DNA from 3 places in the Micromonospora sp. CNZ303 genome. Region 2 is predicted to be linked to each of the others. Evidence: riboswitches for the same ligand, from Rfam matches in the RefSeq annotation. Region 2 holds a riboswitch; each other region holds the start of a gene.
The links. Region 2 has a riboswitch for cyclic di-AMP ahead of EV374_RS13820 (C40 family peptidase). Riboswitches for the same ligand answer to the same signal wherever they lie in the genome.
Positions count from the first base shown of each region.

Region 1: it holds a riboswitch for cyclic di-AMP, as region 2 does, so the genes downstream of both, EV374_RS15100 (C39 family peptidase) here and EV374_RS13820 (C40 family peptidase) in region 2, are expected to answer to the same signal.
Region 3: it holds a riboswitch for cyclic di-AMP, as region 2 does, so the genes downstream of both, EV374_RS04545 (VldE C-terminal domain-containing protein) here and EV374_RS13820 (C40 family peptidase) in region 2, are expected to answer to the same signal.

Region 1 covers NZ_SLVT01000008.1:118,062-123,103, forward strand. The annotation lists gene EV374_RS15095 (acyltransferase family protein) at 1-740, shown strand, start outside; cyclic di-AMP (ydaO/yuaA leader) riboswitch at 1,061-1,201, shown strand; gene EV374_RS15100 (C39 family peptidase) at 1,431-2,276, shown strand; gene EV374_RS15105 (alpha/beta fold hydrolase) at 2,382-3,125, shown strand; gene EV374_RS15110 (CDP-glycerol glycerophosphotransferase family protein) at 3,186-4,913, opposite strand; gene EV374_RS15115 (bifunctional cytidylyltransferase/SDR family oxidoreductase) at 4,950-5,042, opposite strand, start outside.
Region 2 covers NZ_SLVT01000007.1:144,782-149,823, reverse strand. The annotation lists gene EV374_RS13830 (C40 family peptidase) at 1-789, shown strand, start outside; gene EV374_RS13825 (peptidoglycan recognition protein family protein) at 859-2,883, opposite strand; cyclic di-AMP (ydaO/yuaA leader) riboswitch at 3,123-3,256, shown strand; gene EV374_RS13820 (C40 family peptidase) at 3,269-4,309, shown strand; gene dcd (dCTP deaminase) at 4,365-4,943, opposite strand; gene EV374_RS13810 (pyridoxamine 5'-phosphate oxidase family protein) at 5,022-5,042, shown strand, end outside.
Region 3 covers NZ_SLVT01000002.1:268,050-273,091, forward strand. The annotation lists gene EV374_RS04535 (hypothetical protein) at 1-575, opposite strand, end outside; gene EV374_RS04540 (YibE/F family protein) at 944-2,293, shown strand; cyclic di-AMP (ydaO/yuaA leader) riboswitch at 2,460-2,591, shown strand; gene EV374_RS04545 (VldE C-terminal domain-containing protein) at 2,595-3,611, shown strand; gene EV374_RS04550 (carbonic anhydrase) at 3,708-4,460, opposite strand; gene EV374_RS04555 (MarR family winged helix-turn-helix transcriptional regulator) at 4,672-5,013, shown strand.

The DNA.
Region 1 (5,042 bases), on a different contig from region 2:
TGATCCGCCGGGCCCGGCCGTGGGCCCTGTGGGCGGTCGTGGTCGCGGTGCCGCTGCTCATCCTGGCGCTCTGGCCGGCCCAGGCGCTGGTGCCCGAGGAGAGCCGCTGGTGGTTCACCCAGGTCTTCCCGCCGGTGCGGTCGCTGGAGTTCTGGATGGGCGTGGCCGCCGCCGAGCTGATGCGGCGTGGCCGATGGCGCGGGCCGGGCCTGCCGCTGGCCAGCCTGGTCTTCGTGGCGACCTGGGTGGTCGCCGCGCAGTGGGTCCGCGCCGAACTGTGGGCGGCGCTGCTCTCGGTGGCGTACATCCTGGTCATCGCCGCGGCGGCGGACGCGGACGTGCGCGGGCGGCGCTCACCGTGGCGGTCCCGGCCGATGGTCTGGCTGGGCGAGGTCTCCTTCGCCTTCTATCTGGTGCACGTCCTCGTGATGATCACCGTCCTGCGGCTCACCGGCGACTGGGGCGTCGGCTTCACCGGCTGGTGGGGGTTGGCGGTGGTGCTCGGCTTCCTGCTGGTCAACCTGGCCCTGGCCGGGCTGTTGCACCGTCTCGTCGAGACGCCGATGATGCGGCTGCTCACCCCGCGCAGGCCGGCCCGGACGCCGCGGGACGGGGACGGCGCCGGGAAGGGCCCCGGCGGCCCCGGGGCGGCGCCGGCGGACGGGGGCAGCGCCGTGCCGCGCCCCCGGGCCGCCGACCCGCAGGACGGCCACCGACCGACGTACGCCGACTCGCACTGAGCGCCCCGGCGGCCGGAGAGCCCGGGCGACGAAAATCCCGACCGTTTCGGTGACGCCGGTCACCACGTCGGCGAACCGGTCATCGGGCGCGGCCCGGTCGATTCCTGCCGGGGTTTCGGCGCCGATGTCGGCCACTTGTCCCGTTGTCGCCTCAAGGTGCGCGCAGAAGCGGTCGTCCCATTGAGTCGCGTCAGTGGCGAAGTGCCCGCAAAAATTGTTTCCGGATCAAGGTTTAGGCAGGTGGGACGGGGTTGGCAGGGCGCGGGCCGGCCAGTAATGTCGGCGCGTCCGGTGCGGTACCCGATCGCCAGAGGCGACGCCGCGCCGACCCGCCTAATCGTGAACGACGAACCGGGGACCCAGTGCTCGTTGGGGTGAATCCGTGGGCCGTGGGCCCGTGGTAGGGCGTTCTTCCCGCCCGAATCCGTCAGCTAACCCGGTCGGCGGTGTCGGAAGGAGTTCCATCTTCATGCCACACCCGTACACCCCTCGGTTGTGCCGCCGTCTCCACGGCGCCACGGTGACCGCGCTCGTCCGCCCGCAGGTCATGAGCTGACCCACCGGTCACCGTCCGTCGCCCGGCGTCCCGGGCGCATCCCCTGAGTGGTCCACCACCCGCCCGGACGCCCGTCCGCGCGGTCGGTCCGCCCTGCCCTCGGCGCGGACCGACGGCCGCTCACCCCTGAGCCCGTGGAGGAAACCGTGAAGCACCACCTCAAGCGACAGCTGCGTCGCCTCACGTCCGAGCGTCCGTACCAGCTGGCCGCCGCGTCCGCCGCGGCGCTCGTGCTGGCGTCGGGCACAGGCGCGCTGCTGGCCGGAGCCGACGAGGCCCCCGCCGCCGCGCAGGCCCCGGTGGCCGCCACCGAACTGCGGGACGACGCCGCGGCCTCGCGCAGCCAGGCCCGGGTCGCGCCCGCCCCGTCCAGCGCCGCCCCGGCCGCGTCCAGCGCCGCCCCGTCGGCCAGCGCGTCCAGCGCCGCCCCGGACCCGGATCTGACCCGCAAGCCGGCGCCGCCGAAGCCTCCGGCCGCCAAGAGCCTGGACTACGACTACCAGGCCCAGACCACCTTCTACAACTGTGGTCCGGCGGCCGTCCGGCACGCCCTCAGCGCCGCCGGCATCGCGCGCAGCCAGGACGCCCTCGGCGCCCAGCTGGGCACCGACCAGATGGGCACCGACTCGGCCCAGGACACCACCCGCGTGCTGAACGCGACGGTGAAGGGTGACCCGTACCGGACCCGGATGATCCCCGGTGGCGCCGCCACCCCGGCCCAGATGGACCGGCTCCAGGCCGATGTCGTCGCGGCCATCGCCGACGGGCGGGGCGTCGTGGTCAACGTCGCCGGCAGCGCCACGGACACCGACGGCGGCTGGCACTCCTTCCCCGGCGGCCACTACGTCGCGGTGGTCGGCTACCAGGACGAGGGGCGGCTGGTGAAGATCGCCGACTCGGCGAACCCGGCGACCGCGTCGTACTGGATCAGCACCATCGCCCTGGCGAACTGGGCCGCCACCCGCGGCTACTCCGCCTGAGCGACGTCCTCGGGCGTCGGCTCCCCACCCGGGGGGTCGGCGCCCGATGTCGTGTCCGGGTCACGGCCCTCGCCCGCGGCGTCCGACGGGTGGCACACTGCGCCCATGGTCGATGAGTCGGGTGACCGGGACGGCCGGCGGGTGCTCCTGCTCCTGCACGGCATGGGCGCGACCGGCGACGTGTGGCTGCCCTGGGCGCCGCTGCTGGAGCGCCGGTGGGCGGGGCGGTGGCTGGCGCCGGACCTCGCCGGCCACGGCTGGTCGCCGCCGCTGCCGGAGTACTCCTTCCCGGGGCTGGCCGCGCGGATCGCCGCGGGGCTCGCGGCGGGGGACCGGCTCGTCGTGCTGGGGCACTCCCTCGGCGGGGTGGTCGGGCTGGCGCTGGCCGCCCGGGGTGCCGGGCTGCCCGTCGACGCCGTCGTCGGGCTCGGCATCAAGGCCGTCTGGTCGCCGGCGGAGCTGGCCAAGGCGGGTGAGTTGGCGGCCCGGCCGGTGACCTGGTTCGCCAGCCGGGACGAGGCGGCCCGCCGCTACCTGCGGGTGGCCGGCCTGACCGGGCTCTTCGCCCCGGACCACCCCGTCGTGCAGGCGGGGCTGCGGCAGGTCGACGGCCGCTGGCGGCTGGCGATGGACGCGGCCGCGTTCGGCGTGGGCGCGCCGGACCTGCCCGCCCTGCTGGCGGCGACCGACGTGCCCGTGCTGCTGGCCCGCGGCGAGCACGACCCCATGGTCACCGACGCCCAGCTCACGGAGCTGGGGGTGCCGGTGGCGGTCCTGCCCGGCCTCGGGCACAACGCCCACGTCGAGGCCCCCGAGGCGGTCCTGGACCTCGTCGAGCCGTACCGCTGACGGCGCGCCGGCCGGCCCGGAGGTCCGCCGTCGCGACCGCTGTGCCTGGCTGCCGGGGCGTCAGGTGGCGGGGGAGAGGGTCGCCTCGTCCGGGTCGAGCGGCAGGCCGGTCGCGCCGCCCGTGCGCGGGGCGGGCGTCTTCCCGCGCTCGTCGAGCTGGCGCCGTGCGGCCTCCAGGAACGCCTCGGCGTACGACTCGGCGGGGAAGTCGCCCAGGTAGCGGCTCCGGGTGGCCCACCGCGCCGAGGCCAGCGGATCGGTGTCCAGCAGCGCGGTCAGCACCTCGTCCACGTTCGCCATGTCGCGCCGCAGCACGTAGCCCGACCCGGCGAGCGGGAACTGCTCGGGGAACCGGTCACCGGAGTCCACCATGTCGGTCACCGCGTACGGCTTGCCGGAGTAGAGGTAGTCGGAGATCACTCCGGACACGTCCGAGACCAGCGCGTCCGAGCGGTTCACGCACTCGGTCAGGGTCAGCTCCCGGCTGGCGGCGGCCCCGAACACGTGCTGCCGGCCGCTGCGGGCCCGGTCGGCGGCCAGCAGTTCGGTGAGCCGGCCCAGCTGCCGGGCGGAGGCCGGGTTCTGCGAGGTGTACGGGTGGGCCCGCAGGATCACCGTCGCGCCCCGGTCGAGCAGCCGGCGCAGCAGCGTCTCGGCCACCGGCAGGGAGCAGTAGTTCGCGTCCGCGTTGTGCCCGGTCCAGGTCGGTGTGTAGAGCACGGTCGGGTTGGCCCGCCCGCGCGCCGGCTCCGGGCGCACCTCGATCGACTCGACCTGCGGGCGGCCGACGACGACGAACTTCTCCGCCGGGATGTCCACCCCGGCGCGGGCGTACCGGTCGATGGCGGCCTGGCCGGCGACGAAGATCCGGTCGAAGATCGCCGAGACCGGGTTGGCGCTGGGGGCCTTGTCGCTGTCGCCATGGTGCAACTGGACGTGGGTCAGCTGGGTGAAGCGGATGCAGTGGCTGTTCTTCGCGCCATGGTTGACGTAGAACGCCACCCGCAGGCTCGGCACCAGCGCCTCGTCCATCGCCTTGGTGGTGGGGCAGTAGACGACGGGTGCGCTGGTGGCCGCGGCGACCAGGGGCAGCGACTCCGGCTCGCGCACCATCACCAGGAACGGCCGGCCGATCCGCTCCAGGTACGGCAGCCACATGGTGACCTGGTACTCCGAGCCGGGCGGCGCGGAGAAGTGGAGCAGGAACTCGGGCTGGTGCCGGCGCAGCGCGCGGGACACCGCCGAACCGCCGGCCCCCGGCCGGAACTTGCGCCGGGCGAGGTCCAGCCCGACCGCCGCGGCACCGGCGGCGACCAGGGCGACGGCCGCCAACGCGACACCGGCCGGCAGGCCCACGACGGCCGCCAGCGCCAGCAGGGCGAGCAGCCCCGCCAGCGCGTCGCCGAGGCGGGCGGCGACCAGGGGCGTCCACGAGCGCACCGGCAGGTTCGCGGCGCGCACCTCCAGACCGCCGGCGTCGCGGAGCGGGTTGACCAGCAGCACCAGCCCCAGCAGGGCCAGTGCGGTCACGGCCAGGGCGGGATCGAACCCGGCGTCGAGGCGGCGGGCGTAGCCGACCAGGATCGCCGCCGCAACCAGCGCGGTCTCGGCGGAGTTGTCGGCGCCCGGGCGCACCCGCCGTTCCCAGGTGGCCGCCGCGAGGGCGGCCACGGCGAGCCCCAGCCCCCAGCCGGTCGCCCCGGTCAGGGCGACGACGAGGAACGCCAGCACCGCCAGGCCGGTGGCCAGCGCGCGGGCGAGCAGCTTCCGAACCAGGTCACCACGCATGTCGGCTCCGATTCCCGCCGTGGCCCGAAATCCGCGTCAGCCGGCGTCGGCCGGGCTGGCGTCCCGCTCCACCCGCGTCGACCCCGGCTGGGCCGGCACCTCGCCGGGCGCACGACGCACGTCGATGAC
Region 2 (5,042 bases):
AACAAGGTGCGGGCGCAGCTGAAGGTCAACCGCAAGAAGTCGGAGGACCTCCAGAAGAAGATCCAGCCGTTGGCGCTGGAGAGCGAGCTGGCGATGGACCGGGTCGGCGATCTCGCCTCCCGTTACTACATCTCCGGCCCGTCCCACGACATCGGCGCGCTGCTCGTCAGCGCCAAGCCCGACACGCTGACTGAGCAGCTGACGCTGCTGGACCGGCTGGCCGCCCAGGAGCGCAAGCAGCTCGAGGGCGTGACCAAGGTCCGCCAGAAGTACGACGCGGAGAAGCAGAAGCTCGACACGCTCATCGTGTCGCAGACGAAGCAGCAGAACGACCTGGCTGCGAAGAAGAAGCAGATCGACGCCGACATCAAGAAGCTCGAGGCGTCGATGCCGGTGACGACGGTCAAGACGGAGAAGTGCCCGACCATCAACGGCGTGGTCAGCGAGAAGGCCCGCACCGCGATCCGGACCGCCTGCGCGCAGGTCGGCGACCCGTACGTCTGGGGTGCCACCGGCCCGAACTCGTTCGACTGCTCCGGCCTCACCCAGTACGCCTACAAGGCGGCGGGGGTCCACCTGACGCACTTCACGGGTGCGCAGTGGAACGAGGGCAAGGCCATCCCGCGCTCCGAGGCACGCCCGGGTGACCTGGTCTTCTTCAAGGCCGACCTGAGTCACGTCGGCCTCTACCTCGGCAACGACAAGATGGTGCACGCACCGCGGGCCGGCAAACCGGTCAACGTCTCCAGCATCAACACGATGCCGGTGGCCGGGTTCCGCCGGCCCTGACGTCCCGCACCCGCAACGACACGAGGGCCCCCGGTCGGATCGACCGGGGGCCCTCGTCGTGCGGTGGGATCAGCGGGGCGCGCCCAGCGGGGACGGCACCAGGTTCACGTCGTCCAGGTTGACGTACATGATCCGGTGACCGAACTGGACCTGCACGTACCTGTTGTCGCCCCGGACGACCGTCTGGTCGTGGGGAGCGGAGCCGTCGAACGTGGTGGCCCGGTAGTACTCGCCGGGGAGCAGGTTGCCGACGGCGTACCGCTGGCCTGCCGAGAGCGTGTACTGCAACGGCGAGATCGCCTGGTACGGCACGCCCTCCGGGTACGCGGCCTGCTCCGGGTAGGCCCGGCCGTACACCGGGATGGTGGCCTTACCGGCCTTCGGGGTCACCACGAACCCGACGGTCCACTTCGCCGTCGGCTTGGCGGCGGGGTTGTGGAACCACCCCTTCTGGCCGAGGTACCAGATCGCGGTCCAGTCGCCCTGCACCTCGGCCAGCGCGTACGTCTGGCCGGCCGAGACGCGGGCGCCGTGGTCGGAGACGTACGTGGTGTTCGGCGTGCCGTCGGGCCGCAGCGCGATGTCGTTGACCAGCGGCGCGTCGTGGCTCGGGGCGTTGTGCAGGAACAGCGCGGAGGAGCCGCGCAGCGGACAGGGGGCCGTCGCCGGGGGCGGGTTCGGCACGCCCGGAGGCTGCCGGTTGCAGCCGGTGAACGGCGGCTGGTTGGTGGCGAAGTCCGGGTCGATGGTGACCAGCCCCGTGCGGTGCGTGCCGGTCGACTTGAACGGCGCCTTGAGCAGGTCGAAGTAGTGCGACCAGTTCCAGTACGGTCCCGGGTCCCAGTGCATGCCGCGCACGTTCGCGGCGACGGTGCCGGGGACGTTGTCGTGCCCGATGATGTGGTTGCGGTCCAGCGGGATGTTGTGCGCCCGCGCCAGGTGGCGGACCAGCTTGGCGGAGGTGCGGTACATCGCCTCGGTGTACCAGGTGCCGTGCCCGGCGAAGCCCTCGTGTTCGAGGCCGATGGACTTGGCGTTCACGTACCAGTTGCCGGCGTGCCAGCCGACGTTCTTGGTCTTGATGTGCTGGGCGATGTGCCCGTCCACCGAGCGCAGGGTGTAGTGCCAACCCACCCGCTTCGGGTCCTTGACCAGGTTGACGCTGGGGCCGAAGTAGCCCTCGGTGTCGTGGATGACGATGTACTCGATCTTCTGCTGGGTGGGACGGTTGCCCAGGTCGTGGTTGCCGTAGTCGCCCAGGGTGGGGCCGTAGTTCTCGTACGGCGCCGGGATCCACTCGCAGGAGATGTCGCTCGGGCACTCCAGCCCGTCCGGCCGGGCGAGCTTGCGCAGGTTCAGCCGGTCCAGCCAGGAGCGGTTCGGCTGCACCGCCCGGCCGGCCAGCGTGACCCGCTGCCCGTCGTCGGTCACCCGGCTGTCGCCCGTGGCGATGGTGGCGTACACCTCGTTGGCGAAGGCCGCCGCGGCGTCGGCGCTGTCCGCGCCGGAGTACCGGGCCACCGCGCCGTACCAGGCCGCCGGGTCGGTGTCGGCGCCGACCGGGGCGCCGATCTCCTTCTGGTACGCGGCCAGCAGCGCCGCGCCACCCCGGATGTTCGCCGTGACGTCCGTCCGCAGCGACTCCTCGCTGGCGCCGGTCAGCTCGGCGGCGGCGTCGACGGTCCGCAGCGCGGCCTCGGCGGGAGGCGACGCGGCCGGCGTCTCGTGGGCCTCGGCCAGGGACGGGCGGGACTCGTCGCCGCGCGGGTCCTCGGTGCCCTCGTCGTGGTGCGTGCCGCCGGCGAGGGCGGTGACGTGCTCGGCGTCGGTGAGGTGCATCGGTCCGTAGCCGCCGCTGGTGCTCGGCGTGCCGGCGTTGGTGTCCCAGCGGGACTGCAGGTAGGAGACCCCGAGCAGGACGCTCTCCGGTACGCCGTACTCGGCGGCCGCGGCGGCGTACTGCTGCTGCCGGTCGTTCACCGGCTCTGCCGCGGCGGCGGACCCGGCGGCGGTGAGCGGCGTCGTCGCCATGGCGGCGGCCACGGCGGCGGCCAGCAGGACGCGTCTGCTCCTCGATGTCGCTGACAGGTGCATCAGACCCCCAGTTCGGACGGGCAAAGGTGGGGTCACCTTCGCCCCGCCCGCCGCCTCTGGTCAATACCTTTCCGTTAGACACTTCAAAAGGAAGAAAATCTTCGTCGCCCGGGTTGCGGATCCGCCCGGCTCCCGATGGGTACGGAGTGTCACCGCCCGTAGGGTTGCGGATCGATAACGGTCGTCTCTACTCTGGTCATTCGTCGGCCGGTGACACTCCGTCCAACCAGGGCGGTGACGGTCCGACACCGCCGAGTCGCTCCCGAGCGAGCCGGGGACCCAGGTTCCCCGGGGTGAATCCGCAGTCCTGCGGTAGGGCGCCCCTTCCCGCCCGAACCCGTCAGCTAACCCGGTAGGCGGTACGGAAGAAGGAGTACTGAGCCCGGTGGCACACCATGCCCCGCGGCCACCGTCGGCCCGGTCGGCCCTCGCCGACCCGATGACGGCTGCGCCGCGCCCACGCTGGTACCGCTGCACCACCGCCCTCGCCGCCCTCGCCGCGTTCGCCGTCGTCCTGACCGGCGGCGCCACGGCGGCCCACGCCGAACCGACGGTCGCCGAGATCGAGCGGCAGATCGACGAGGACTGGAACAAGCTCGAACCGATCATCGAACGGCACAACGCCACCCGCCAGGACCTGACCGCCAGGCGGAAGCAGGCCGACGCGCTCGCCGCGCAGATCGGGCCGCTGGAGAAGCAGGTCGACCAGGCGATGGAGAAGGTGGGCGCGCTGGCGGCCCGCGCCTACAAGGGCGAGAACGTCTCCGCCGTCAACGCCCTGCTGGGCAGCCGCTCACCGAGCGAGATGATCGGGCAGCTCGAACTGCTCGACCAGTTCGCCCAGCACCAGCAGCAGGACGTGCGGCAGGTCGCCGAGCTGCGCGACCGGCTGGCCGCCAAAAAGGCGCCCCTGGACGAGATGGTCGTCCAGCTCAGCCGCACCGAGGCCCAGCTCGCGGCGAAGAAGAAGCAGATCAACGCCGAGATCGACCGGTTGCAGAAGCTGCGGCTGCGGGTCTACGGCAACGGCGGCGGCGGGCCGCTGCGTCCCGCCCCCTGTCCGGCCGGCTATCCCGGCGGCCCGGCCGGCACCGCCGTGAAGTTCGCCTGCGCGCAGATTGGCAAGCCCTACGTCTGGGGCGCCGAGGGGCCGAACTCGTACGACTGCTCCGGCCTGATGCTCGCCGCCTGGGCGAAGGCGGGGGTGTCGCTGCCGCACAACGCCGCGCAGCAGCGCCGGGCCACCGCGTCCGTCAGCCGGGGCGAGCTGCGCCCGGGTGACCTCGTCTTCTACTACAGCGACCTGCACCACGTCGGCATGTACGTCGGCGGGGGCTGGGTGGTGCACGCCTCCCGCGCCGGGGTGCCGATCAAGATGAAGAAGGTCGACGACGGCCCGATCCACAGTTACGGCCGCCCCGGCTGAGGCGCGCGGAGGGCCCCTGCCCGGCGGGGGCCCTCCGCGCGCCCACGGGGTCGGGTCAGCGCGTCGGCCAGGTGCGCCAGTGCTGCCAGGAGCGGCTCGGGGTCGGGCCGCGCTGCCCCTGGTAGCGCGAGCCGTAGACGGCCGAGCCGTACGGGTGCTGCGCCGGCGACGAGAGCCGGAAGATGCAGAGCTGGCCGATCTTCATGCCCGGCCAGAGGGTGATCGGCAGGTTGGCCACGTTGGACAGTTCGAGGGTCACGTGACCGGAGAAGCCCGGATCGATGAAGCCCGCCGTGGAGTGGGTGAGCAGGCCCAGTCGGCCCAGTGAGCTCTTCCCCTCCAGGCGGCCGGCGAGCTGGTCGCCGAGCGTGATCACCTCAAGCGTCGAGGCGAGCACGAACTCGCCCGGATGCAGCACGTACGGCTCGCCGTCGGGCACCTCGACCATCGACGTGAGGTCGTCCTGCTGCTGCGCGGGGTCGATGTGGGTGTAGAGGTGGTTGTTGAAGACCCGGAAGAGCTTGTCCAGGCGTACGTCGATGCTGGACGGTTGCACCAGCGCGGGCTCGAACGGCTCCAGCGCGAGCGTTCCCGCCTCGATCTCGGAGGCCAGGTCGCGATCGGAGAGCAGCATCCGCACACCTTAGCGACCGGCACGCGTGACCTGCGTGTCGGAGTGCATCTTCGTACAATTGTTCGATAGAATGCCGGCATGGCTTCCTGGTCCGAATTC
Region 3 (5,042 bases), on a different contig from region 2:
AGCCGCAGACCGACCGGCCGGGGCGGCGGGGCCCGGGGCGGTGGGAAGGCGCCGACCGGACCGCCCCCGATCGGGCCGACGGCGGGTACGCGGACCGACAGCAGCACCGCCAGCAGCAGCGCGGCCGTGAACGCGCCCAGCACCGCCAGGCACACGCCCCACCCGGGCAGCCCTCCCCCCGTGCGGCCGCCGGCGGGCAGGAGGTCCTCGGAGGCGCAGCCCCCGGGACAGCCCACGACGGTCTGGAGGGCCGGCCCGGCGGCGTGCGGGGCGTCGACGTCCCGCGGGGGCGGCACGAGCGCGAGAGCGGCATGCGGGGCGGACACCACAGCGGCGTGCCTGGCGGAGACGACGGGCACCCGGGCGGCGTGCCGTGCCGGCGCGGGAGCGGCGTCCGGAACGGGCGCGGCGGCGGCGTGCGGGCCGGGCGCGGCGGCGGCGTGCGCCGATGGGTTCGCGGGATGGCCCGTCTGGTGCGAGTCGTGGCCGATCGTGTGCATCGCGGCCAGCCCGAGCAGCGTGCCGACGAGCAGCAGGAGCCGCCCGCCCCGCGCCGCCGTCACCGTCGTCCGCACGTCCCTCACGCTAGCGCGTCGGACCGTGCCGCACGGGCACCACCCACGGCCGGGCGCGCGCAGGTCCCGCGCGTGGGCGTGCCGGGCGGGCGTGGCGAAGGTCCGTGCCGCGACACCACCCGCACGATCTGCGCCCCGATGCCGGGGTGGCTACCATTCGGCCGGTGGCCCTCCGGACTCCGCACCACCCGCGCCGCGCCCTCCGCCGGGCGACGGCGCCGACCGCCCGTCGCCGGACGGGAGCCGACGGCCACGGCACGTGACCACAGCGCCACGTGGAGGCGGTTCCCGCCCCCGCACCCGTGGCGACGCTGAACCGACCGGCCCGCCGGCCCGTACCCCGCCCTGGACTCGTTGGGAGACACACGTTGGGCGCCGATCACACCCGTCCCGCTCCGTCCGCCCCGCCCGGGGTGCGGCGGATCCTCGTCGCGACGGTGGTGCCCCTCTTCGTCGCCACGCTGATCGCCGCCCTGGTGCTGTGGCCGTGGGACGCGCCCGATCCGGCGACCGGCACCGACGCGCCCCGGTACCACGGCACGGTGACGCGGGTGGTGACGGAGCCGTGCCCGCCCGCCCCGGAGGCCCCGGAGGGGAGCCCCGACGCGCCGCAGGGCCCCTGCGGCACGGTCACCGTACGGGTGCAGGACGGCCCTGACGCCGGCCAGCAGGTGGAGACGCCGGTGCCCGCGGGCCCCGGCGCGCCGACCGTCGCCGTGGACGACGAGATCATCCTGGTCGAGCTCACCGACCCCGCCGATCCCACGGCCAGCACCTACAACATCTCCGAGCACCAGCGCGGCAAGCCGCTGGTCTGGCTGGTGGCCCTCTTCGCGGCCGCCATCGTCGCCTTCGGGCGGTGGCGCGGGCTGGCCGCGCTGGGCGGCCTGGCGGCGAGCTTCGCCATCCTGCTGACATTCGTGCTGCCGGGCATCAGCGCCGGGAACCCGCCCCTGCTGGTCGCGGTCGTCGGCGCCGCTCTGATCATGTTCGTGGTGCTCTACCTGACCCACGGCGTGACGGCGCAGACCTCGGTCGCCGTGCTCGGCACGCTGGGCAGCCTGGTGCTGACCGGGGTCCTCGGCACGATCGCCACCGCCGCGACCCACCTGACCGGGTTCGGCTCCGAGGACGCCACCACCCTGTCGATGTACCAGGCCGACGTCGACCTGCACGGGCTGCTGCTGGCCGGCATCATCATCGGCTCCCTCGGCGTGCTGGACGACGTCACGGTGACCCAGGCCGCCACGGTCACCGAGCTGGCGCACGCCAACCCCGGGCTGTCCCGGACGCAGCTCTACCGGGCGGCGACCCGGGTCGGCCGGGCGCACATCGCCTCGACGGTGAACACCATCGTGCTGGCGTACGCGGGCGCCTCCCTGCCGGTGCTGCTCCTGCTGACCGCCGACTCGCGGGCGGTGACCCAACTCCTCACCAGCGAGTTCCTCGCCCAGGAGATCGTCCGCAGCGCGGTCGCCACCCTGGGCCTGATCGCCGCCGTGCCGCTGACCACCGCGCTGGCGGCCCTGGTGACCACGGCCGGCCGCCGCGGCGGGGACGCCACCGACCGCGCCGCCACCGCGCCCGCGCCGACGCCCCGGCCGGCGGCCGACCGGTCCGAGGCGTTGGAGGCCCTCAGCGGGCCGCGTGGGGACACGCCGTCCGCCGCTCCCGCCGGGTGGCCCGACGGGAGCAGAAGTACGGACACCGCATGGTGACGCTCCTCAGCGTGACCGAACAGGACGTTCGTCCTGATAAACGCGTCACTGGTCACCGTCCGCCATTACGAAATAACGCATTTAGTCGGCTTAGGGACGTAGATCCCCGGGAGCGTTCTCGGGTAACCTCGCTGCCGGTCACCGCCGAAGGCGCGCAGCGGCGCCTGCGGTGCCGCCGCCCAATCGCCGCGAGGCGAACCGGGGACCCAGGTACGTGGGGTGAATCCGCGACAGCGGTAGGGGCCACTTCCGCCCCGAACCCGTCAGCTAACCCGGTCGGCGGTCGACGGAAGGGAAAACTGTGACGGCACCCCTACGCCGCTGGTTGACGCCCGTGGTGGCCGTACTCGCCGCCCTGGCGGTCTTCGCCGGGCCTCTCCCGGCGGCGGCCGCGCCCACCCCGCCCAAGCCCTCCGGGCACGGGGACGACGAGCCCAAGCTGCTCGACGACCTCATCGAGGCCCGGAACAGGTCCTACGTGCAGGCCAAGGCGAAGCTGGCCAATTCGAAGAAGCGCCAGCTCGAACTGGCGCTGGAGGTCTCCCGGGCGCAGGCCGAACTGAACGCGCTGGCCCCCCAGGTCAGCCAGATCGCCGCCCAGTCCTACCGCACCGGGCGGATCGGCGCGGTGTCCATGCTGCTGGACACCGCCAGCCCCGACTCGTTCGTCAAGCGCGCCGCCGCCCTCGACGAGCTCAACCTGGTCAACTCCAAGAAGCTCGCCGAGGTGAACGCGGTCAAGGACCGCGCCGAGCAGGCCAAGCTGGCGCTCGACACCGAGGTCCGCGAACAGCAGAAGCTGACGAACGAGATGGCGCGCGGCAAGCGGGAGGCGGAGAAGGCGCTCGCGCTGGTCGGCGGCAGAGGACTGACCAGTGGCAAGGTGGTCGCCACCTCGCCGGTGGCGAGAATCGCGCCGGGGCGGACGGCCGACGGCGACTGGACCCCGCTGTCAGCCACCGAGGACGACCCCACCACCTCCGGCCGCATCACCGCGCGCACCCTACACATGTACAAGGAGGTCAAGCGGGCCGGCTTCAACCGGTTCGTCGGCTGTTACCGCCCCGGCGGGCCGTACGAGCATCCGAAGGGCCGGGCCTGCGACTGGTCGCTGCAGAGGAGCGGCTTCTCCCCCTGGCACAACGACGACACCTACATGTACGGCAACAACCTGACCGCGTTCCTGGTCCGCAACGCCGACCGGCTCGGCATCTACTACGTGATCTGGAATCGGCAGATCTGGTTCCCGGCGACCGGCTGGAGTTCCTACAGCGGCCCGTCGAACCACACCGACCACGTCCACGTGTCACTGCTCTAGCCGGGACCACACGTACACAGAGGGCCGCCCCGCCGGACGCGGGAGCGGCCCTCTGTCGTCGTGCGGGCCCGCCACGACGGTGACGGGCGAACGGAGTCAGGCGAGCGCGGCGCTGGCCGCCGCCTCCGGCGCGTCGGCCGTACGGGCGGGCACCTCGGCCACCGTCCGCACCTCGCCGGCGGTCAGCCGGTACGACATGCCGACCACCCCGCAGCGGCCGGCGGCCACCTCCGCGGCGAGGACGGCGGAGCGGCCCAGCATCGCCTCGACGGTGTGCGCGATGTGGATGTCGACGATGCCGTCGATGTCGTGCACGCCCTCGGCGGCGGCCCGGCGCAGGCTGGGCACCACGGCGTCCACCACCGCGCACAGGTGCCCGACCGGCGGGGTGCCGGTGGCGTCCGCCGCACGCGCCGCCTGGACGGCCCCGCAGGAGTCGTGACCGAGCACCACCACCAGCGGCGTGCCCAGGACCGTGACGGCGTACTCCACGCTGCCCAGCACCTCGGGACCGATGGTGTGACCGGCGGTGCGGACCACGAAGAGGTCACCGAGCCCGCGGTCGAAGATGATCTCGGCGGCGAGCCGGGAGTCGGAGCAACCGACGATCACCGCGAAGGGGTGCTGCCCGTCGGCGACTGCGGCGCGGTGCCCGGCGTCCTGGTTGGGGTGGCGCGGGGCGCCGGTCACGAACCGCCGGTTGCCGGCGTGCAGCTCGGCGAGCGCCTGCTCGGGACTCGCGGGGACGGCGATCGCGGTGCCGACGTCGGCCGGGGCCCCGCCCGTGGCCGGCGCCGGGAGCGTCCGCTCCGGGCCCGGTTGGCTTCCTGGCGATCCGGGACGACTCATCCCACACCTCGCTACCTCACGTGAACGGCCTGGTCACCCGGGCCGACGCTGGACGCGGGCTGCCACCACCGTCACACGCACTGCAAGATACGTCAAGGGATGCGTGATATGCATTTCATATGTTCGGCGGCCCCGGCGCGGCGGTGCCGGGCCCTCCGCACGTCCGTCGGCCGCGAGGGCGCGCAGGAAAACACGAAGCAGGAGCCATACGATGGCGGGCATGGCGACGACAGGGGAGAACGGGAGCACCCGCAACTGGACCTTCCTCACCAACCACGGGCACGTGCTGCTCGCCATCGCCCGCAACCCCACCGCCCGGCTCCGCGACGTCGCCGACGAGGTGGGCGTCACCGAGCGGGCCGCGCAGGCGATCGTCGCCGACCTGGAGGCCGGCGGCTACCTGCACCGCACCCGGGTGGGCCGACGCAACGAGTACACGCTCAACCCCGCCGGGCGGTTCCGACACCCCGCCGAGGCGGACCGGCAGGTCGGCGCCCTCCTCGCCCTCTTCGCCGACGACCAGGACCCGGCCGAGGCCACCGAGCGTTCCTGACGAGGGGTCCGGGCGGCGGCACGCCGCTC